One region of the Halioglobus sp. HI00S01 genome, then DNA from elsewhere that is predicted to be linked to it. Evidence: predicted binding sites of a transcription regulator. Region 1 holds the regulator's gene; the other holds the start of a gene.

Region 1 (14,209 bases):
AGGGCCGCGTCCCTCGGACGCCTACGGTTACAGCCAGGCCAAGAAATCGACCTGGAAGGACTACAAACGTAGTTCCGGTAACTACGGGGCCGATCGCGACGATTTCGCCGATGCCATCGATTTCATTGGCTGGTACAACCATCAATCCAACCGCCGCAATGGTATTAGCAAGTCCGACCCCTATCGCCTGTACCTGGCGTATCACGAGGGCCACGGTGGATACAGCCGGGGCAGCTATCGAAGCAAGGACTGGCTGCAGAGTGTCGCACGAAAGGTGCAGAAAAAGACAGATACCTATGGCGCCCAACTACGCTCGTGTGAAGAAGACCTCAAGGACGACGGCTGGTTCTTCGGCTGGTTCTGAATCAGCTGATGATCGCCCTGTCATCTCCCCTTGCTGCGAATCGTTCGCAATAGCTAACAATCTGTGGCGAAAGTTCGCATAAGTAACCGAAAAGTAACGAATATCAGACCGCTTGCGTGGTGAAATAGCGCCGCAGCTGTGCCACACTCTTAGCGCTTTAGGCGCAGCGGACCAAAAGCGCCCAATAACCACACAGAGCTGCTCACGTGAAACAAACTGATACTCAGAACCCGGAGTACTTCCACAAGGTTGTGGATTGCCAGTACGCCTGCCCCGCGCACACCCCAGTGCCTGAATACATTCGCCTGATTGCTGCAGAACGCTATACCGACGCCTACATGGTCAACTGGGAATCCAACGTGTTTCCCGGTGTCCTGGGCCGCACCTGCGATCGCCCCTGTGAACCCGCCTGTCGGCGTGGCCGGGTCGAAGAGGAGCCGGTAGCGATTTGCCGATTGAAGCGGGTGGCTGCGGATAACAAGGAAGATATCTCTGATCGCCTGCCGAAAATTCCCAGCAAGAAGAACGGCAAGCGCATAGCGCTGATTGGCGCCGGTCCCGCGTCGTTAACGGTGGCACGTGGTCTGGCCCCCCTCGGTTACAGTATCGACATCTACGATAACCAGTTTGCTGGCGGTGGTATGATGCGCAGCCAGATTCCCTCGTTCCGCCTGCCGGCGGAAGTGCTTGATGAGGAAGTGAACTACATCCTGGATATGGGTATTAACGCGACCTTTGATACCTACGTTGACAGCCTCAAGAGCATTCTCGATAAAGATTACGACGCGGTATTCGTCGGCACCGGTGCACCCAAAGGCCGCGGTCTGAACCTGCCAGGCCTTGAAGATGCTAGCGAGCACGTTCACCTTGGTATTGACTGGTTGGCGAGTGTTGCTTTCGAGCACCGTGACAGTGTCGACAAGAAAGTCTTGGTGCTGGGCGGTGGTAATACCGCCATGGATTGCTGCCGAACTTCCAAGCGCCTCGGTGGTGAGGACGTTCGCGTGGTTGTTCGAAGTCCCTTTGAAGATATGAAGGCCTCTCCCTGGGAGAAAGAGGATGCCATGCATGAGGGCATTCCCATCTACAACAACCATGTCCCCAAAGAGTTCGTCATCAAGGACGGCAAGTTCTTGGGCATGCATTTTGAAAAAGTAGAGGCCGTTTACGACGAGGCAGGCAAGCGTTCGCTGGTACCTACTGATGAGCCGCTTGTCTTTATGGAAGCGGATACCGTGCTCATGGCGATCGGCCAGGATAACGCCTTCCCCTGGGTGGAGCGTGACCTCGGTATTGAATTTGGCAAATGGGATATGCCGGTGGTTGATCCGGTGACTTTCCAGTCCACCAACCCCAAGGTGTTTTTTGGTGGCGACGCGGCCTTTGGTCCTGAGAACGTGATTACCGCCGTGGCCCATGGGCACCAGGCAGCGATTTCCATCGACCTTTTTTGCCAGGGTAAGGATGTTACCCAGCGCCCGGCGCCGGGCGTGACGCTGTCCAGCCAGAAGATGGGTGTGCACGAGTGGAGCTACGATAACTCGGTAGAGTCTGACCAACGCCACGTTGTACCGCTGGCACCGCTGGAAGTAGCACTGTCTGATCGCAAGGTGGAAGCCGAACTGGGTTTCGACAGGCCCACCGGGTTCAAGGAAGCCGAGCGCTGCCTGAACTGCGATGTGCAGACGGTGTTCGACGCGCCGCGATGCATCGAGTGCGATGCCTGCGTGGATATCTGTCCGACGGACTGTATTACGTTCACTGACAATGGTGAAGAAACCGACCTGCGTGCACGCCTGACGGGCCCGGCCGGTAACCTGGCCCAGGACTTGTACGTGTCCGCCGATCTGCCGACCGCGCGGGTCATGGTCAAGGATGAGGATGTTTGTCTGCACTGTGGCCTGTGTGCCGAGCGTTGTCCCACTTCCGCCTGGGATATGCAGAAGTTCCTCTACAATGTCATGAAGGCGGGGCAGTAATTATGAAACGATTAGAATCCGTTAATGACTTCGTCATCAAGTTTGCGAACGTCAACGGCACCGGCTCCGCCAGCGCCAACAATATGTTCGCCAAGGCCTTGTTCCGCATGGGCCTGCCCGTGTCGCCCAAGAACATCTTCCCCTCGAATATTCAGGGTCTGCCCACCTGGTACGAGGTGCGAGTCAGCGAGAAGGGTTACCTCGGTCGCCGCGGTGGGGTGGATATCGCCCTGTCGGTGAATCCGCAGAGCATGGCCCAGGACATTCAGGAAGTGGAAGAGGGCGGTTACTTCATTTATGACAATACCAAGCCCCTCGATCTGCGTTTGGTGCGCAACGATGTCAATATCATCGGCATTCCTCTGACGCGTATCTGCAACGATGAGTACTCCGATCCTCGCCAGCGCCAGCTGTTCAAGAACGTCATTTATGTCGGCGCGCTCGCCGCGTTGCTCGATATGGACTTCAAGGTGCTGACCGATCTGGTGAAGGACCAATTCAAGGGCAAGGAGAAACTGATCCTGCCCAATATCCATGCCCTAGAACTCGGCCATCAGTACGCGAAGGCGAATCTCGATTGTCCCATTGGCATTCGGGTGAAAACGTCCGACAAGGTCGGCGACAAAATTTTGCTCGACGGCAATACGGCGCTTGGCCTGGGCGCGATATACGGCGGCGCCACCGTGGCGGCCTGGTATCCTATTACGCCTTCGACATCCGTCGTCGATGCCTATGAAAAGTACGTTCGTCGTGTTCGGATTGATCCAGGTACCGGCGAAAAGAACTACGCCATTGTTCAGGCCGAGGATGAACTGTCGGCGATTGGTATGGTGATTGGCGCGAGCTGGAACGGTGCTCGTGCGTTTACTGCCACCAGTGGCCCGGGTGTATCACTGATGAGTGAATTCCTGGGGCTGGCATACTTTGCTGAGATTCCCACGGTGCTGTTTGACGTACAGCGTGCCGGCCCCTCCACCGGTATGCCGACGCGCACTCAGCAATCCGATATTCTGTCGGCGGCCTATGCGTCGCACGGGGATACCAAGCAAGTGTTGCTGTTTCCCTCTACGCCGAAAGAATGTTTCGATTTTGGCGCCCAGTCATTTGACCTGGCCGAACGGCTCCAGACGCCGATCATTCTGATGACAGATCTAGACCTGGGCATGAATGACAATATGTCCGAGCCGCTGGAGTGGGATGATGCACGCCAGTACGATCGCGGCAAAGTCATGACGGCAGAGCAACTCGAGGAGGGCATTGAGTTCGGTCGCTACCTGGATGTGGATGGCGATGCCATCTGCTATCGCACCTATCCCGGCACCCACCCCAAGCGCGGCGCCTTCTTTACGCGCGGTACTTCGCGTGATGAGTACGCGGTGTATACCGAGAAGGGCGAAGAGTATGAGAAGAACATGCTGCGCCTTATGCGCAAGTGGGACACCATCAAGGAATATGTCCCGCAGCCGGAAGTTGTCGAGGCCTCCGAGAAGACCGACGTCGCGGTGCTTTATTACGGCACCAGTGAAGAATCGTCCCGCGAGTCACTCGATCATCTCGCCGGAGAAGGCATTCACCTGAATGCCATGCGCGTGCGGGCTTTTCCGTTCAACGACGATGTGAAAGCGTTCATCGAAGACCACGAGCAGGTGTTTGTGATCGAGCAGAATCGCGATGCACAGCTGCGCACATTGCTAATGGCAGAGTTTGAGTTTGGTCCGGACAAGCTCAAGTCGGTGCTGTGTTTCGATGGCACGCCAATCAGTGCACGTAACATCAGCAAGCAGATTAAGCAGCATCTCAGCGGAGGGGCGATTGAGCCTCTGCACCGCACCAAGATTGCCAGCCAGGCGGGAGAGTCAGCATGAGTTATCAAATTCCGAAGTTTCGCCACCCGGAACTGCCCGTCAACGACCTCGGTTATACCAAGGCCGATTACGAGGGCTCCATTTCCACGCTGTGCGCCGGCTGCGGTCACGATTCGATTTCCGGTGCTATCGTCAAGGCCTGTCACGAGCTCTCTATCGAACCGCACAAGATTGCCAAGATGTCCGGTATTGGCTGCTCGTCCAAGTCGCCCACGTACTTCCTGGGTAAGTCCCACGGCTTCAATTCGGTGCACGGGCGCATGCCGTCCGTGGTTACCGGTGCCGCTATGGCTAATCGCGACCTGATCTACCTGGGTGTGTCCGGTGACGGTGATACCGCCTCCATTGGCATGGGGCAGTTCGCCCATGTCGCGCGCCGCAACCTGAATATGGTGTATATCGTCATGAACAACGGTTGCTACGGTCTGACAAAAGGCCAGGATTCTGCCACCGCGGACGAGGGTTCCGTCAGCAAGAAGGGCGATGCCAACGTATTCAGTGCGATCGACCTGTGTTCCACCGCGCTGCAAATGGGCGCGACTTTCGTCGCTCGCAGCTTCTCTGGGGACAAGGAGCAGCTGGTGCCGCTAATCAAGGCAGCGATCAGTCATCGCGGTTTTGCGCTGATTGACGTGGTGTCTCCCTGTGTGACGTTTAACAACAACGCCGGCTCGACCAAAAGCTACGAGTTTGTGCGCGAACACGCAGAGGCTACAGGCACGGTCGACTTTGTGCCTATGCAGAAGGAAATCACCACCGACTACGCGCCCGGCTCCAGTCATGAGGTGACTCTGCACGATGGCTCTTCCATTCATCTTTACAAGATGAGCGAAGACCTGGATCCCTTTGACCGTACTTCCGCCCTGATGAATATGGAGAAGCACCGTACCGCCGGCGATATCCTGACGGGGCTGATCTATATGGACAAGGATTCCCGCGACCTGCACGACGTTCTGGAGACCTCCAGACGTCCTCTCAACACCCTGGATGCCGAGGATCTTTGCCCCGGCAACCAGATGCTCAAGAACATTAACGCAAGCCTGCGTTAATTCGACACCCGGTGCCCTGTTTAGCCAAAAGCGGGGCAACTGGGCGATTTTATGGCCCTGTTTGTAATTCTTTGGCCGATTGTCATTTTGTTGTCATAATTTCATCATCTAATACTTCCACTCAGGTGAATGAAGGAAATGGGCTGTGATTGGCGAACGTACTGTTCTGGTTGTCGATGATGAATTTGCGATCCGCGATATGCTGCGCATGGCGCTCGAGATCGCTGAATTTCGTTGCCTGGAAGCGCCTAATATTCAGGAAGCGTATGCCGCTGTGGTCGATCATCGCCCCGACATTATCCTGCTCGACTGGATGCTGCCCGGCGGTAGTGGCCTGGAGCTGCTGCGCAGGCTCAAGCGCGACGACACGTTCCGTGAGATACCGGTGATTATGCTGACCGCCAAGACAGCGGAGGATAACGTCATTCAGGGGCTTGATGTTGGCGCCGATGATTACATCACCAAGCCGTTTGCCCCCCGTGAGTTAATTGCCCGGATCAAGGCGCTGCTGCGCCGTACGGTGGGCGGTGAGGAAAATGCCCGGATGGAGGTCAACGGCCTGATTTTGGATGGGGAAAGTCGCAGGGTGTTCGTGGGCGACGACTCCGTCGATATGGGGCCAACGGAATTCAAGCTGCTGCAGTTTTTTATGTCGCATCCGGAGCGCGCCTATACCCGGGGCCAACTTCTGGACCAGGTATGGGGAGCCAATGTGTATGTGGAAGAGCGCACCGTGGACGTCCACATTCGCCGGTTGCGCAAAGCTTTGCAGGGCGCGGATGCCGACCACAGTAATTTGATCCAGACCGTGCGCGGCACGGGCTATCGTTTTTCATCACGCGGGATATAGGGGGCAACGCCGGAACCTATGGAGTGGTTGGCATCGGTATTTCGGCTGATAGGCACGATCGCACTCGCGGCCTTGGCGGGCTTTTACTTCGGTAATCCACTGGTATGGGCGCTGCTTGCTGCAATTGGTCTCCTGCTGTTCTGGTCGCTGCAGTTGTGGCGGCTCCAGGAATGGCTCGCTGACATTAGTAAGGCGCCGCCAGACCTGTTTGGTGTGTGGGGCGAGGTTGTCGCCCGCGTCTACAAGGGTCAGCGCAAGGCAACTGCCACTGAAGAGCGACTGCAGTCGACGGTGGATTATCTCCTGGATTCATTTGCCGCGATGCGCGATGGCGTGGTGATTATTGATAGTCAGGGAGCGCTGCGCTGGTGTAACGATGCTGCCCAGGGCTTGCTGACGCTGCGCTATCCGGACGATATTGGCCAGGCCATATCCAATATCGTGCGCCAGCCTGAGTTTGCCGAGTATCTTACGGAGGGCGACTATGGCGATCCGCTGGTATTTGAGACCAGCGGGCCTATCAAGTTTCACCTGCAGCTGGTGGTTACCCAGTTTGCAGAGGGCGATACCTTGTTGTTCGTCCGGGATGTAACCAATGTGGTGCGCACAGAGCAGATGCGGCGCGACTTTGTCGGCAACGTTTCGCACGAATTGCGTACCCCACTGACGGTGATAAGCGGTTACCTGGGAACGTTCATCGCTGACCCTGGCAACATTCCGCAGCAGTATGTGCGCGCCATGAAACAAATGGCCGGGCAGGCAGATCGGATGGAAAACCTGCTCAAGGATTTGCTCTGGCTGTCGCGTATTGAGAGCACCGAGAGCCAGGCCAAGGGAGAGACTGTCGACGTGGCCACATTGCTGGAGGAGTTGAAGGAAGAGGTGAGCAACACGCATCCGGACAATCCGCTACAATTGGACATACAGAGTCAGGGCAAGGTCTCCGGCGATTATCGGGAATTGTATAGCGCTGTCTCTAATCTGGTGTTCAACGCCTTTAAGTACAGTGATGAGGGTGTTCCTGTCACGGCTCGTTGGCGCCAGGATGAGAATAATTTGATACTGGACATCGTCGATCAGGGGATTGGTATTGATCCCCGTCATTTTGCCCGGTTAACAGAGCGCTTTTATCGTGTGGACGATAGTCGCTCTTCCGAGACGGGGGGTACCGGTCTCGGCCTGGCCATTGTGAAACACGTGGCCGCAGCGCATGGTGCGCAATTGGATATTGATAGCAAACTGGGGTCGGGGAGTACCTTCTCTCTTGTATTCCCTTCGCAAGACTAGAGCCCCGAGGAACAGGATATGCTTAAGCAGGACGATTACAAACAGCACATTTCCGAGAAGTTCAATACTGAACTTGAGGCCATCAAAAATCACTTGCTGGAAATGGGCGGCAAGGTAGAGCAGCAGCTCAGCGAGGCGGTAGAGGCGCTGGTCTCTCGTGACACGGGTGAGGCCGAGACCATTGTGCAGCGCGATCACGAGGTCAACGAAATGGAGATGGCCATCGATGACGAGTGCGCCACTATCCTGGCCCGGCGTCAGCCTGCGGCCAGCGATTTGCGCCTGGTTGTGGCGGTTATGAAGGTAAATACCGACGTTGAGCGCATTGGTGATGAGGCAGCCAAAATCGCCCGCCAGGCCATTCGCCTCGCAGAGGAAAACATCTCGCCGAGCAACTACGTCGAGATTCGCCATATTGGGAGTCATGTGGCCTCTATGCTGCGCAAATCGCTCGACGCCTTTGCTCGCCTGGACCTGGAGCTTGCGGTAGAGGTGGTTAAGGAAGACCGGGCGGTCGACAAGGAGTACGACAGTGCCATGCGCGCCCTGATGACCTTTATGATGGAGGATCCGCGCGATATCGGGCCGATTCTCAACGAAATGTGGGCACTGCGCAGTCTGGAGCGCATCGGCGATCACGCGGCCAATATTGCCGAGCACGTGGTCTATCTGGTGCGCGGACAGGATGTGCGTCATCGCAGCCTGGAAGATTTCATCGAGCAGGTTGGCGATATTTGATTTATCAGGGTAGCTGTCACTGCCAGGCCGTGCGGTTTCAGGTTGAAACCCCGGCAGCGGTGGAAATTGAGCGCTGTAATTGCTCTGTTTGCCGCAAGTCCGGCTACCTGCACCTGATTGTCCCCCGCTCGCGTTTCACCCTGTTGGCGGGCGAGGAGCACATCACCACATACACGTTTAACAGTGGCGTAGCGCAACATACCTTTTGCAAGATTTGCGGTATCAAACCCTTCTATACGCCGCGTTCCAATCCCGATGGCATCGACGTTAACCTGAATTGTCTCGACGAAATGCCGGCGCAGGTGAATATTGTCGAGTTCGATGGCCAGGACTGGGAAAACAACGCTCACAAGCTTGCCCACAAGTCGGTCGAGATTTGACATGAAAGCCCGCCCCAGTAGCCCTTGTTGCCGCTAATTTTCCATATAAAACAATAGGATACGACTGTAATATTCCCGTAACATTTTCGCCATAGACTGCTCCCGAATCCCTGCCAGTTGGCGGGGAAATATCGCCAAGACTCAGGGAGTTCTCAGCAAGTGAAAAAGCAAATTGCAAGTGTCATTGCACTGGCCGCGGCCATCGGGGTTGTGTCAAATGTGCAAGCCCAAGGACGCGATACCGTCAGTATCGTCGGTTCATCCACGGTCTATCCGTTCGCCACCGTCGTCGCAGAGCGCTTTGGTCGTTCCACAGACTTCAAGACTCCCAAAATCGAGTCGACAGGTTCCGGTGGCGGACTGAAGCTTTTCTGTAAGGGCCTCGGTGCCGGTACCCCCGACATTACCAATGCATCGCGCCGCATCAAGAAGAGCGAGTTTGATGATTGCCAGCAGAACGGCGTGACCGATATTCTGGAAGTCCTGGTAGGCTACGATGGCATTGCCATTGCCAACAGCCGCAAGGCCGATCAGATGGAACTTAGCCTGAAAGATATCTACATGGCGCTGGCCAAGGATATTCCCGGCCCCGACGGCAAGCTGATGCCCAACCCATATACCACCTGGAAGGATGTGAACCCCGCACTGCCGGCTATCAAGATTGAAGTGCTTGGTCCGCCCCCCACATCAGGTACCCGTGATGCGTTTGCTGAGCTTGCCCTGGGCGGCGGTGCTCAGGCAGTACCGGCTCTCAAGACCCTGCGTGGCATGGGTGCTGACGATGCGGTAGCCCTCAGGGCAGCCATGGCATCGTTGGGCATTCCTGCCGGTGTTTACGATTCCTATCTTGAGAAGAAAGGCAAAGCACCCAAGGGTAAGGACATCTTCAAGACAGTGGCCTACGCGGTGCGTGAAGATGGTGCCTACATCGAAGCTGGAGAGAACGACAACCTGATCGTGCAGAAGCTGGAAGCCAATCCCAATGCCTTGGGCATCTTCGGCTTCAGTTTCCTGGATGAGAACGGAGACAAGGTTCAGGGCTCGCTGATCGATGGCGTAGCACCTTCCTTCGACACCATCGCGGATGGCGACTATCCGGTGTCTCGCCCCCTGTACTTCTATGTCAAAGCTGCCCACGTAGGTAAGATTCCAGGTATTCAGGAGTACGCTGCTGAGTTCGCTTCCAACAAAGCGATGGGCGAAGACGGCTACCTTCCTGAGCGCGGCCTGATCCCCCTGGGTGATGAGGAATTGGCCCAGGCTCAAAAGGACGTTGCGAGTCTGAAATTGCTGAAGATGTAACGAGGAAATCCGTTACACATGCTGTAAACTAGTGCGCCGCCCTTGAGCGGCGCACGTTATTTTTGAAAGGCCCGTAATGCCCACATCGACCGTTTTTATCACCCTGGTAGCGCTGTGCCTTGTCAGCTTTCTGGTAGGACGGCAGCGCTCCCGAATCGTTGCTACCGCCGCGGGGGGTATGCAAAGCCTGCACTCGCTTCCCAAGCACTATGGATATATGACCGCATTGTGGGCTGGGCTGCCGGCCATGCTGGTGTTGATTTTCTGGGTGGCGCTGGAGGGCTCGGCTATTCGCGGCCTGATCGTTGCAGAGTTCCCTGCAGAAATTCGCGCGCTAAGCGAGAATGAAATCGGTCTTTATTACAACCAGATCGTCAGCTTTGCTGTCAGTGGTGGCGATGCAAGTATGCTTGAGCCGACACAAGTTGCCGCGGCAGACTTTTACAACGAGCTGCTGGTGAGCAGTGGCAAGCTGAAGTTGTTGCTAGTGGTGGTTGTTGCGGTGCTGGGTGGCGCGCTCACGGTGCTTCGGATCCGTCCGGTATTGCGCGCAAGAAACTCGGTAGAGTCAACGTTTACCTGGATTCTGTTTGGCTGTTCCTCGATCGCGGTTCTGACCACACTGGGCATCGTGCTGTCGGTATTGTTCGAAGCGCTGCGCTTTTTCCAGACGATTCCTGTTCAGGAATTTCTGTTTGGCTTGAAGTGGAGCCCGCAGATGGCTATTCGTCTAGATCAGGTCGGAGCGTCGGGATCTTTCGGCTTCGTACCGCTGCTGGTGGGCACGTTGTTAATCTCTGCAGTGGCTATGCTGATCGCGGTGCCGGTAGGGCTTATGTCTGCCATTTACCTGTCTGAATACTCGACACGCCGCTTTCGCGCTGTGACCAAGCCAGTGCTGGAAATTCTCGCGGGTGTTCCCACGGTCGTTTACGGATTCTTTGCCGCCCTGACCGTGGCGCCGTTTATTCGCAATCTCGGTGAGAGTCTCGGCCTGACCGTAGCCTCGGAGAGTGCGCTCGCGGCCGGCCTGGTGATGGGCATTATGATTATCCCGTTCGTGATGTCGCTGTCTGACGATATTATCAACGCGGTGCCGGACAGTATGCGAGAGGCTTCGCTGGGTATGGGCGCCACGATGAGTGAAACCATCCGCAAGGTGCTTCTCCCTGCGGCCTTGCCCGGTATTGTGGGCGGTATTCTGCTTGCCGTATCGCGTGCCATTGGCGAGACCATGATTGTAGTAATGGCGGCGGGCTTGTCCGCAAAGCTGACGGCCAATCCACTGGAGGCCGTGACAACCATTACCGTACAGATCGTCACTCTGCTGGTCGGTGACCAGGAGTTCGACAGCCCGAAGACGCTCGCGGCATTTGCGCTGGGTCTGGTGCTGTTCTTCGTCACCCTGTTACTGAACATTATCGCGCTGTATGTCGTGCGCCGTTACCGAGAGCAATATGAGTAAGCGAAGCTTCAAAAACACCGAGCTGATACAGGCGTCACTGAAGAAACGCTACGCCCGCGAAAAGCGCTTTCAGTGGTACGGCCGCTTGGCGGTAATGCTTGGTTTCGTATTTCTGTTTATTTTGTTGTTCGATATCGTCAGCAAAGGCACGCCCGCATTCACCCAGAAATATCTGTTGGTGCCAGTCCATTTTGATGCCGACAGGATTGGGGTAACACCGGAGTCTGATGCCAAGCAGCTCAGGGCAGGGGACTATGCTGGTCTAGCGAAGGCCTCGATGCGCGATTTGTTTCCCGATGTCACCGGGCGCAAGGACAAACGCCAGCTCTATCGCTTGCTCAGCCTCGGCGCGGAGTATCAGTTGCAGGATATGGTGATGACCGATCCCAGCCTGCTGGGCCAGACTAAGGATGTATGGCTGCTGGCACACTCGGAAGCGGCCAGTTATCTGAAAGGGCAGGTGACCCGGGATCAGCCCGAGGATGAGCGGCGTGTTAAGAACCTGCAAATGGACTGGCTCGATCGGCTCGATAGCGAGGATCGGACGCAAACCCGCTTTAACGTGCTGTTCTTCACCGAAGGTGATTCGCGCGAGCCTGAACTCGCCGGTATTCGCGCCGCTCTGCACGGCTCTTTCTTTACCTTGATAGTGACCTTTGTGCTCGCGTTTCCAATTGGTGTATTTGCCGCGGTATACCTTGAGGAGTTCGCCCCCAAGAATCGTATTACCGACTTAATCGAGATTAATATCAATAATCTCGCGGCCGTGCCCTCGATTGTCTTTGGTCTGTTGGGCCTGGCGGTATTTATCAACTTTTTTGAGCTGCCGCGCTCGGCGCCGCTGGTAGGTGGTATCGTATTGTCGCTGATGACGCTGCCGACCATTATCATTACCTCCAGGGCCGCTATTCAGGCCGTGTCGCCATCCATTCGTGAAGCCGCCATGGGTGTGGGTGCCTCAAAGCTGCAAACCGTGTTTCACCATGTCCTGCCCGTGGCTATGCCCGGCATTCTGACAGGTTCGATTATCGGTATGGCGCAGGCACTGGGCGAGTCAGCGCCCCTGCTGATGATTGGCATGGTGGCGTTTATTATGGATGTGCCCGGTGGGGTCACCGATCCCGCAACGGTATTACCGGTGCAGATCTTCCTGTGGGCTGACAGCCCGGAGCGAGGTTTCACTGAAAAGACATCAGCCGCCATTATGGTGCTGATGGGCTTCCTGATTATTATGAACGCGCTGGCTATTTACCTTCGCAAGCGCTTCGAACTGAAATAGAAAGAGCATTAAACATGGAAGAGTCTGCGAAAATGACTGCAATTCCTGAAGCGGCCGGCAGCGACACGCCGGCGTTGGATATTCACCAGCACAGCGATGTCAGCGGCTACGAAACAGTCGGCGAGCCGTTTGTCGAGAACGCCAAAATGTCAGCGCGCAATGTCAATGTCTATTACGGCGACAAGCACGCGATTATGGATGTGTCGCTGGATATTGCCGAGAACGAGGTGATCGCCATGATCGGCCCCTCTGGCTGTGGCAAGTCGACTTTTCTGCGCACACTCAACCGGATGAATGACATCATTCCCATTTGTCGGGTGGAGGGGGATTTCTCTCTGGACGGGGAAGATATTTACGGTGCCAGCCAGGACACCGTTTTGCTGCGCGCCCGGGTCGGTATGGTGTTCCAGAAGCCTAACCCGTTCCCCAAATCGATCTATGAGAACGTCGCCTATGGGCCGCGTATCCACGGCCTGGCCCACAGCAAAGCTGAGCTTGATGAGATTGTCGAGAAGAGCCTAAAGCGTGCAAGCCTCTGGTCGGAAGTAAAAGACGTGTTGGACAAGCCGGGTACGGGTCTGTCGGGTGGTCAGCAGCAGCGTCTGTGTATTGCCAGGGCCATTGCCGTTAGCCCCGAGGTCATCCTCATGGACGAACCCTGTTCGGCGCTGGATCCGATTGCCACCGCGCGCATTGAAGAGTTGATCGATGAGCTTAAGGCCCGCTACACCATTGCCATTGTGACCCACTCCATGCAGCAGGCTGCCCGGGTATCCGATCGCACGGCGTATTTCCATCTGGGCAAATTGATCGAAGTAGGGGATACCAAAGAGGTGTTCACGATGCCGAAACACACCTTGACCGAGAACTATATTACCGGACGCTTCGGTTAATCTGATAAGCGATGGCTGCCTGCTACGGCGGCCGTCGTTACTTGCAAGCGTAGGCAACCCTGTCAGGGGCGCCTTTTCACCGCTGGATTAAGCCTCCTCATCCTTGTCGTCGAACTGCCCCTGCTTCTCAGCGGCTTTGACGGTGTCCTTAATCAGCTTTGTCACCCAGTTGGACAGTGAACGGCCGTCGGCTTCGGCGAGCTTTTTCGCCTTTTTCTTCAAATCGGGGTCGATACGGACGTTGAGAATCTTGGTTTTTGACATTCGAGAAAAGCTTAAATGCGACAAAGAAGCGGTACTTTAGCACAGCCTTCCGGCTTGGCCACGGCTCATTTATTGTCTATTATATGTATATACAAATGATGTCGATTGAGTGGAGGGTGTGTGTGAACTTGCGTGCGGCAAAAAATGAACTGCGTAAACCGCCCAGGGTAGGGCTCCCGTTGCTGTTGGCAGAGGCCTGCGGTCTGTTGCTGGTCAGCTACCTTTGGGTGGGCTGGATCGCCTGAATCTACACCCCTGTCATAAAGCTGCCACAATCGCAGTTCGATTGTGGCAATAGTGCCTTTTTTTCCGCGTAATTCTCCGTCTCCTGTAACACAACTGTCACATTAACTTCGTATTCTGCGCCCGAACACGACAAAACGGCCATTTGGTGGCCAAATTCGAGGCTAGGAAATATGAACAAATTGTTAAGTGTTGCAGTGGCTGGTGTGCTCGCAAGTGGTGCAAGCATCAGTGCCCAGGCTGCTATTCCG
Region 2 (9,956 bases), on a different contig from region 1:
ATGCGTTTCGCTCCTTTGGGCTGGGCGAGTTGCAGGGCAATGCTTCGGTGAACACCATAGCCGATGGTCTGCGCACCAGTCTGGGTGAGCTGAACTTCGAGATTATCCGTAAGCATGTAGACACCATTGTGACAGTGCCGGATGCCCTGATTATCGAGGCGATGAAACTCATTTGGACACGAACCAAGCAGGTTGTAGAGCCCTCGGGCGTGGTGAGCTTTGCCGGCGTGTTGGAGCACCCCGAGCGATTTCGGGGCCGGCGAGCGGGCGTCGTCATTACCGGCGGCAACGTCGATCTCGATGCGCTGCCCTGGTAGTCCGATGAGTATCTCCCGGCGCCTGTGGTTGCTTGCCTGCCTGCTGCTGTTCCTGCAAGGCTGCAGCAGCACCACTTTTGTCTATAACCGCCTGGACTTTTTCATTCCCTGGTACATCGGTAAATACGTCGACCTAGAACGCCCTCAAAAAGCCCTCTTGAAGGAGGAGTTGGGGCCCTTCCTGCAGTGGCACCGGCGCGATGAGTTGCCCACTTATCTCGATATCATTGACGGAATTACCCGCGATCTCGATGGCGAAGTAGCGCCGGCGCAGATCAGTGCAACGGCAGATGCCTTCGAGTCAGCCTGGCTGCGCATTGAGGCACGGGGGTTGGAGTGGATGCTGGCGCTGGGCGAGGCCCTCAGCGATGACCAGATGAGGGAGTTCATTACCTCGCTGCGCGAGAAGCAGGTGGAGTACGAGGAGGAATACCTGACGCGCACTGACGCTGAGTTCCACGAGGAGGCCTACGAGAATCTGCTGGATTCAGCCCAGGATTATATGGGCCGGCTGGACAGGGAGCAGCGTGCAATTCTGCAGCAGGCTGCCAACCGTATGCAGCGTTCCGATAGCTATTGGTTACAGGAGCGTGCCCTCTGGCTGGATCGCCTGGAAAACATGCTGCAGCGCGACGAAGGCTGGCAACAGGCCGTTCGCGATTCCCTGACAGAGCGTGAAGACAACGCTTCACCGGAGTACCTGGCGGTTTACGAGCACAACAGTGACGTTATTTATACGGCGCTGGCAGCGCTGGCCAATACGCGTACGGACAAGCAGGACCAGCGCTTGCGGCGCAAGCTCGCTGATTTTCGAGACGACATTCAGGCACTGATTGCCCAGGGCAAATAGCCGGCGGCGCAAGCCACCGGCGTGTTTGATTAATCCAGCTGGGACAAATCCCTGACCGCGCCCTTGTCGGCACTGGTGGCCATTTTGGCGTACACCTTGAGCGCCGCACTGACGGCTCGCGGGCGCACTTCGACGGGTTGCCAGGCCTTGGCTCCGCGAGCTTCCATGGCGGTGCGGCGTGCGTCGAGTTCCTCGTCGGTGAGTTTCACATTGATCGTGCGCTCGGGAATGTTGATCTCGATGATGTCACCATTCTCCACCAGACCGATGGCGCCGCCTGCGGCCGCTTCCGGCGAAGCGTGACCAATCGACAGGCCAGAGGTGCCGCCGGAGAAGCGACCGTCCGTGAGCAGTGCGCAGGCTTTGCCCAGACCTTTGGATTTGATGTAGCTGGTGGGGTAGAGCATTTCCTGCATACCCGGGCCGCCGCGAGGTCCCTCGTAGCGAACTACCACCACATCACCGGCTTTGACCTTGTCGTTGAGAATGTCGTCGACGGCGGCTTCCTGACTTTCGCACACGTGTGCGGGGCCGGAGAAAACCAGAATTGATTCGTCCACGCCGGAGGTCTTCACGACGCAGCCGTCCTCGGCGATATTGCCGAACAGCACTGCCAGGCCGCCCTCCAGCGAGAATGCATTCTCGATAGAGCGGATACAACCGCCGGTGCGGTCGTTATCCAGGCTCGGCCAGCGAGTGCTCTGACTGAAGGCTGTCTGGGTCGGGATGCCCGCAGGGCCCGCCTTGAAGAACTGGCGCACGTCTTCGTTCTCGGTGCGCATGATGTCCCAGTTGTCGAGCGCTGCGCCCATAGTGGGGCTGTGCACGGTGGGGCACTCGGTGTGCAGCAGTCCGGCGCGATCGAGTTCGCCGAGAATGCCCATGACGCCGCCGGCGCGGTGCACATCTTCCATGTGATAAAGCGGCGTGTTGGGCGCCACTTTGCACAGCTGCGGAATCTTGCGTGACAGGCGGTCGATGTCCGCCATGGTGAAGTCCAGTTCGGCCTCTTGTGCCGCAGCCAGCAGGTGCAGGATCGTGTTGGTTGAACCGCCCATGGCAATGTCCAGCATCATGGCATTTTCAAAGGCCTTGAAGCTGCCGATGTTGCGCGGCAGTACCGACGCATCATCCTGTTCGTAGTAGCGTTTGCACAAATCGACGATGAGGCGGCCTGCGCGCAGAAACAACTGCTCGCGATCGGCGTGGGTGGCCAGGGTTGAGCCATTGCCCGGCTGTGACAGGCCCAGCGCCTCGGTGAGGCAGTTCATGGAGTTGGCGGTGAACATGCCCGAGCAGGAGCCGCAGGTCGGGCAGGCGGAGCGCTCGTATTCGGCGACGGTTTCATCGTCGGCGCTGTCGTCAACGGCGATCACCATAGCGTCGACCAGATCCAGCTTGTGCTCTGATAATTTGGTCTTGCCCGCCTCCATGGGGCCGCCAGAGACGAAGACCACGGGAATGTTGAGACGCATGGCGGCGTTCAGCATTCCGGGGGTGATCTTATCGCAGTTGGAGATGCATACCATGGCGTCGGCACAGTGCGCGTTGACCATGTATTCCACGGAGTCAGAGATGATGTCGCGGGAGGGCAGGCTGTACAGCATGCCGTCATGGCCCATCGCGATACCGTCATCGACCGCAATAGTATTGAATTCTTTGGCCACACCGCCGGCAGCTTCGATTTCCCGGGCCACCAGCTGTCCCAGGTCTTTCAGGTGTACGTGTCCCGGCACAAACTGGGTGAAGGAGTTGACCACGGCGATGATGGGCTTTTCGAAGTCACCGTCTTTCATCCCGGTGGCGCGCCACAGGGCGCGGGCGCCGGCCATATTGCGGCCGCCGGTGGAAGTCTTGGAGCGAAGTTCTGGCATGGTGCTATCCGTTTGTACGGCGGTGGCCGGTTTGGGTAAAAAATCAGCCAGCGAGGATAGCAAAAACGCGCAGGCTTGTATCGGGGTGGGGTGGAAGCTGGGGCTGTTATGTTATGTGCCCCGCAGGTGGCGCTGTCAGCGTCCTGCCACGGTGTCGCGACCGCGAAATTCCTGGAGTTCCGCGTTGTAGGTCTCGGCGGCGGTAAACGCCTGGTGAACGTAGTAGTTGTGCTCCAAATCGTGCAGTCGATGTGCGTTGCACTCGAGGAATAGCAGGATCTCTTCCACGTATTGGTTGGCGGCATCCTGGGAGGCCTGCATTTCGACTTGTGTGGCTGTCATGCCGTCTACGGGTACGGGGGCGTCTTCAGGACGCAGGGTTGGGCATGCGGCGGCGGTGTAGGTCGCAGCCAGGAGTAAGGGAATGGATAACAGGTATTTCATGGTGGTTCTCCTTGGTTGGTCGGTCGATGGTGATGGTGCGTTACCGCACTGTTACTAATATTCACATATTGTTACGTAAAAGCAACCTCTGGAGTATAAAATATTTGCTGTAACATATTGATATTTATCAATAAAAAACGGCTTCAGTGCACCGAATAAGGGCACTGCGCCAGAATGGTTACTATTTTGCACGTTATGAGGGCCGCTGCCCGCGAATGGTGCGGGCTGCGGGGGCGTCGCTACCAGGAGATACGCAGGCCGGTGGTAATGCCCCAGCCATCGTAAGCGCCGCCGTCGTCGGCGTTGTCGTCAAGTTCAGCGTATTGCACGCCAGTCTGCCACTTGAGTTTGTGGCCGTAGAAGAACAGGTTCAGGCCCGCATAGTATTCGCTGTACCTGTCGCCCCGGCCATCCACCACCGCGTTTTCATAGCGGCCCAGGCGCAGGCCGTTGTCGCCATCGCTATCCAGCCAGGTGTAGCGGAAGATCAGCTGGGTGAGGTCGCTGATATTATAAAAAGGCATCAGGCTCAGGCCTGTCACGTCAGGTTGTCCGTAGTAGCCACTGCCTCCTGCCAGATCGGTCCACAGCCCCCAGTCGCCATCTTCGAATTTCCCTGACAGGGAGTACACATTGCCAAAATCGCGGGTATTGGCCTGGGGATCGCGCTGGTTGTAGACATAGTCGAAGCGTACGGTAGCGTTTTCAAGGCCCAGTGGTTCGCTGAAGTTATAGCCTGCGGATGCCAGGGTGAAATAGCCGGCATCGAGTTTGCTCCACTCGTCATTGCCATCACTGGAAAAAATGCCGACCCGGTAATCCCAGTTGTTGTCGAGCGTACCCTTCATGCTGACCCCGGTGAAATACTCGGCGGTAAACCACAGGTTATTGGTCAGGTTGCTGCGTTGCAGTGTCAGCAGCTTTTTGGAGGAGGTGGCGCCGTCCAGCGTGAACCCGGCGGAGTGCTTGAGAATACGCAGGTCGCGAGCCTTGTCGGGTTGCCAGCCGATATAAGCGTCGGTGAGGCGGTTGTACCAATCGCCGGAAGATTCGTTGAGGTCGAAGTCGCCCTCCAGTTGCGCCATCCAGTCACCAGCGAATCGGGCGGTGAAGCCAAACCGGAAGCGCCGCCACTGCAGATCGTCTTCGTGTATTCCGTCGGCGTCGAAATGATAGGCATCGGCCTGCAACCGCCCGCTGAGGTCCAATTCGCGAACAGCGCCGCTCTCGGAGGCATACAGCGTTTCATAGGCCCAGATCCGGTCATAGGTATCGGTGTCTGCCAGTATGGGTTGAGCGGCGAGGGCGATAGGTGTCACTACTGAGGCGGCGCCCCGTCTTTTCATATTTTCCCCCGTGCCCTCGCCAGGAATGCCTACAAATCCTTGAAGAAAACCTTGGAGTTACGCTGCAGGTTGTACAGCGCCTGCTTCTGGTCTGGCAGCTCATCCCTTGAGTGCTCGGCGAAGCCCTGTTCCAGAAACCAGTGGGCGGTCTGGGTACTGAGCACAAAGACTCGCTTAAGTCCCTGGTTGCGTGCCTCCTGCTCCAATTCGCGCAGCAATCGCTGGCCGCGCTGGCCGCCGCGATAATCGGGGTGGGTGACCACACAGGCGATCTCACCGCAGCTTTCGTCCGGGAACGGGTACAGTGCTGCACAGGCAATGATGCGGCTGTCCCTCTCAAGCAGCTGGAAGCAGTGGATTTCCTGTTCCAGTAGCTCTCGGGAGCGCTTTAACAGTATCCCCTGCTGCTCTAGCGGCTCGATCAGTTCGAGAATGCCGCCCACATCCTCAATGTCCGCCTGACGCGACTGTTCATAGTCCAGATTGGCGACCAGAGTGCCGCTGCCGTCGTGCGTAAACAGTTCTTCGAGCAGGGCGCAGTCGTCCTGGTAGCTAATGATCTGACAGCGCGGCACACCTTGCTTGCAGGCCAGTTGTGCCGTCTGCAACAGCGTGCGTTGCGCGGTGTCCTGGATCGTCAGGTTTTCCAGTTCGCTGACCGCCAGCTGGCGGATGAGCTCACCGTCGCGATTGGTTACGCCTGCCTCGGCCCCGAATAGAATCAGCTTGTCCGCGCCGATGGCCGCCGCGCAGTTCACTGCAATATCCTCCAGTGCCAGGCTGAAAATCTCGCCGGTGGGCGAGTAGCCCAGCGGCGATAACAACACGATGGAGCCATCGTTCAATTGGTCATGAATGCCGCTGACGTCGATCCTCCGGACTTTGCCCGTGTGCTGGAAATCTACGCCGTCGACAACGCCCATGGGGCGGGCGGTGACGAAATTGCCAGAGCACACCCGGATGCGCGCGCCCTGCATGGGCGAGTTCGGCAGCCCCATGGACAGCAACGCTTCGAACTGGGCCCGCAGTGAGCCGGCGGCGTCTTTGACATGTTCCAGCGCAGCGGTGTCAGTGATCCGGATATTCTTGTGCATAACGCTCTCGACATCTGCAGCGGCGAGGCGAGCGGCAATTTGCGGGCGGGCACCATGGATGAGTACGAGGTTGATGCCCAGGCTCTTGAGCAGGGCGATGTCGTGAATAATGTTGGAAAAATTGTCGTGTTGCGCGACCTCGCCCCCCAACATCAGCACAAAGGTCTTGCCCCGGTGCATATTGATATAGGGTGCGGTATTCCTGAACCAGCGGATATGGCCCCGGCCCGGCGTGATCACGATGCTCTCCAACACATTGATAAATGGCGAATAATCAAGACTACCGAAGTCTGCGCTAATTACCCAATGGCAATTTTGCACAGTTCAGGGCCAAGCACGCTGTGGCTCTCGGAGTGGGAGATTGGATGAGACCCCGGTCGCCTGTGCGCGCAGGCAACCGGGAATAGCGATCTTCGATCAGGCGCCGAACATGGCCTTGAAGATGAAGAAGAACAGAATGGCCAAGCCGGCACCGGCTGGCAGGGTAATAATCCAGGACATAAAGATGGTGCCCACCACGCGCAGGTTGAGCGCGGCAATGCCTCTGGCGAAACCTACACCGAGTACCGCGCCCACAAGCGTGTGTGTGGTCGAGATGGGCAGGCCTGTTGCCGAAGCAAGCACCACGGTGGCGGCGGCGCCAAGCTCTGCGGCAAAACCGCGGCTGGGGGTGAGCTCGGTGATCTTGCGACCCACGGTGGTGATAACACGCCAGCCATAGGTGGCGAGGCCAACGACAATACCCGCGGCGCCGACCAGCAGAATCCACCAGGGCATGGCGGATTTTGCAGCGATCTCGCCGCCTGACTGTACGGTGCTGGCAATAGCCGCGAGGGGACCCACCGCGTTGGCCACGTCGTTTGACCCGTGGGCGAAGGCCATGGCACAGGCGGTGAATACCATCAGCACGGCAAAGACTCTTTCAACGCTGCCAAAGCGATTCTCGTGGTCCTCGTCGTCGCTGATGTTGCGCAGCAGCAGGGCGCCGAGACCCGCAACCAGCAGGCCGATCACGGCCGATACGGGCAGCGCATTGGCGAACTTACTGCCCAGTCCCAGATCCAGATCAAGGCCAACATGTTTCAGGCCCTTGAGCAGGGTGACCATGGAGATCATGAAGCCGACCATCCACATGTAGATGGGGATGTACTTCTTGGCGCGGTTAAAGGGGTCGTCGGTATCCAGAATGAGCCACTTCACACTCATGAACAGGCCGAAGGAAATCGTACCTGCGAGCACGGGTGATACCACCCAGGAAGCCACAATGCTGCCGACCTTGTCCCAGTGAACAGATTCGGCCGAAATACCCACCGCTGCAAAGCCCACGATGGCGCCCACGATTGAATGGGTGGTGGACACTGGCCAGCCCTTCATACTCGCGACCAGCAGCCAGGTACCTGCAGCTAATAGCGCGGACATCATCCCGTAGACCATTAGCTGCGGGTCATCCGCCATTACGTCGGCATCAATAATGCCCTTACGTATCGTCGAGGTGACCTCGCCACCCGCCAAATAGGCCCCGAGGAACTCGAAAATCATGGCGATAAAGATCGCCTGCTTAATCGTGAGGGCGCGTGAGCCGACAGAGGTGCCCATGGCATTGGCCACGTCATTGGCACCGATTCCCCAGGCCATGAAGAAGCCAAACATGCAGGCCATGATCAGAAAGACCGTGCCGTACTCTGCGATAATTTCCATTGCGTGTTACCTAAATTATTGTTTGCTGTAGATTATTTGGCGAGCAGGATCTGCAGTCGGTCGCCGACCTTTTCGGAGGCGTCGGCGAGCTCTCCCAACAGGGCCATGGCGCGATAGTAAAACATCACGTCTACCGGCGGCAGATCGGGTTCCATTTTGAATAGCTTGCGGCGCAGGGAGAACTGCTGCTTGTCGGTGCGGCGTTCCAGCTTGTCGAGCTCCTTGAGCATGGCTTCCACGCGCTTCACCTCGCGACCGGTGAAACCTACCTCCAGCAACTCGTCCAGTTCCTGGATGGCCTTGAGCGCCTGCTGACAGCAGGCCACACTGGTGTTGGTGAGCTCCAGTACCGCCGGGAACAATTTCTCCGGAAAGCGCAGGTCGCGGCCCATCACGGTGCTGGCGAAGTCTTTGGCGGTATTGGCCACTTGATCCTGAATGCTGACCAGCTGTAGCAAATCTGAGCGTGGCACCGGCAGAAACAGGCTCTTGGGCAAGTGACGGCGCACGTCGCTTTTGAGCTTGTCGGCGGTCTTCTCGTCGTCGGCAATGGCCTTGTGAATTTCCTTGGCCCGGTCCCAGTCCTGATCGGCGGTCGCTGCGAGCAGCTCGGGCAGATGTTCGGCCGCTTCAGTAGCCACCTGCATGTGTTGTTGAATGGGACCGATCGGGGAACGCCCGAACAGATTGCCAAGAGGGCTGCCGCTGGCCATAGAGAGACTCCAAAGTATGGGGTGTCTAACTTTCGCGCAGTATATGCACAACAGTGCCGAATGTCATAAAAAGTTCTTATCGCTGTAACATTTCATTTCTCCCGGTGCGAGATACCTCTCGAAAGCCGGCCCCTGTGCTAGCATAGCCGGCAACGCGACAACGCATCTCGGCGCGCTGGATTTCCCGCCGGGCGCTGCGCAGGGAAAAGGACATAATGCCCATGGACAACGGTGGCATCTTCGCCGAACAGCGCTTGAATCTTACCTCGCTGGCTCAGGATTTACACCGCGAGGGGCGCCTTGGCGACGCCGAGCTTAAGCGGGTTGCGGGCAATGCCCTGGTCAAGGTGCACCCCCTGATCTACCTGGCCGATCAGAAGCTGCAGGATGCGACAAATCCGGGGCGGGTAATGGATATGGATGCGCTGCTTGGCTGGCTGTCACAGCGTACCGATCAGGCGGTGTACGATATCGACCCGCTCAAGATTAACGTCTCCGCCATCGCCCAGGTGATGTCGCAGGCGTTTGCTGAGCGTCATCGGATTTTGGCGGTGGAAGTCAATGACAATGAAGTGGTCATTGCCTCTGCCGAGCCCTGGATACGCGCATGGGAAAGTAACCTCGAGCATGTTCTGCGCAAGCCCATTCGCCGGGTGCTGGCTGACCCCCGGGCGATTGCCCGCCACACGGTCGAGTTTTACAACATGGCCGGTTCTGTGCGCAGTGCCAAGGCCAGCGACCGCTCCGACAATCGCACCAATACCACCAATCTGGAGCAAATGCTCGAACTGGGTTCCATGAAGGAGCCCGACGCCAACGACCAGCACATCGTCAATGTGGTCGACTGGTTGCTTCAATACGCCTTTGAGCAACGCGCCAGCGACATTCATATCGAGCCCCGGCGCGAGCAGGGCGATGTCAGGTTTCGCATCGACGGCGTGCTACACAGTGTGTATGAGCTTCCGCACCAGGTGTGCGCTGCGGTTACCAGTCGCATCAAAATCCTGGGCCGTATGGATGTGGCCGAAAAACGCCGGCCACAGGATGGGCGCCTGAAAACCCGCTCACCTGAAGGCAGTGAAGTCGAGCTGCGTCTGGCGACATTGCCAACCGCCTTCGGTGAAAAGCTGGTGATGCGGATTTTCGATCCCGAGGTGCTGCAAAAAAGCTTCGAGCAATTGGGCCTGGCTGAAGACGACCTGGCGCGCTGGCACCAGATGACTGACGGCGGCAATGGCATAGTGTTGGTTACGGGGCCGACGGGTTCAGGGAAGACCACCACGCTCTACTCCACGTTGCGGCAGCTGGCGACCAGCGAAGTGAATGTCTGCACCATCGAGGATCCCATCGAAATGGTGGAGGACGCGTTTAACCAGATGCAGGTTAATCACGGTATCGACCTGGATTTCTCCTCCGGCGTGCGCGCGCTGATGCGCCAGGACCCTGACATTATCATGGTGGGCGAGATCCGCGATCTGGAAACGGCCAATATGGCCGTGCAGGCAGCGCTCACCGGCCATCTCGTACTTTCGACCCTGCATACCAATGATTCGCCCAGCTCTGTCTCCCGACTGCTTGAGCTCGGTGTCCCCGCCTATCTGGTTAAGGCTACCGTGCGAG

Evidence for each region. The regulator PhoB, encoded in region 1, activates phosphate uptake and scavenging genes when phosphate is short. The targets are predictions, from matches to a motif close to TGTCATAAANNTGTAACA.
Region 2: the regulator PhoB is predicted to act here: its motif matches at 8,398-8,415, upstream of A3709_RS08665 (TIGR00153 family protein).

The regions. Positions count from the first base shown of each region.
Region 1 is NZ_LWEE01000322.1:8,724-22,932, forward strand. It holds gene A3709_RS19750 (transglycosylase SLT domain-containing protein) at 1-364, shown strand, start outside; gene A3709_RS19755 (FAD-dependent oxidoreductase) at 571-2,343, shown strand; gene A3709_RS19760 (2-oxoacid:acceptor oxidoreductase subunit alpha) at 2,346-4,208, shown strand; gene A3709_RS19765 (2-oxoacid:ferredoxin oxidoreductase subunit beta) at 4,205-5,257, shown strand; gene phoB (phosphate regulon transcriptional regulator PhoB) at 5,406-6,107, shown strand; gene phoR (phosphate regulon sensor histidine kinase PhoR) at 6,126-7,394, shown strand; gene phoU (phosphate signaling complex protein PhoU) at 7,413-8,132, shown strand; gene A3709_RS19785 (GFA family protein) at 8,129-8,512, shown strand; gene A3709_RS19790 (substrate-binding domain-containing protein) at 8,672-9,814, shown strand; gene pstC (phosphate ABC transporter permease subunit PstC) at 9,891-11,279, shown strand; gene pstA (phosphate ABC transporter permease PstA) at 11,272-12,558, shown strand; gene pstB (phosphate ABC transporter ATP-binding protein PstB) at 12,705-13,451, shown strand; gene A3709_RS22840 (DUF6364 family protein) at 13,539-13,715, opposite strand; gene A3709_RS19810 (putative porin) at 14,132-14,209, shown strand, end outside.
Region 2 is NZ_LWEE01000058.1:59,015-68,970, forward strand. It holds gene A3709_RS08630 (pyridoxal-phosphate dependent enzyme) at 1-317, shown strand, start outside; gene A3709_RS08635 (DUF6279 family lipoprotein) at 322-1,167, shown strand; gene ilvD (dihydroxy-acid dehydratase) at 1,197-3,041, opposite strand; gene A3709_RS08645 (hypothetical protein) at 3,177-3,485, opposite strand; gene A3709_RS08650 (porin) at 3,725-4,831, opposite strand; gene argA (amino-acid N-acetyltransferase) at 4,861-6,162, opposite strand; gene A3709_RS08660 (inorganic phosphate transporter) at 6,343-7,623, opposite strand; gene A3709_RS08665 (TIGR00153 family protein) at 7,656-8,336, opposite strand; gene A3709_RS08670 (GspE/PulE family protein) at 8,558-9,956, shown strand, end outside.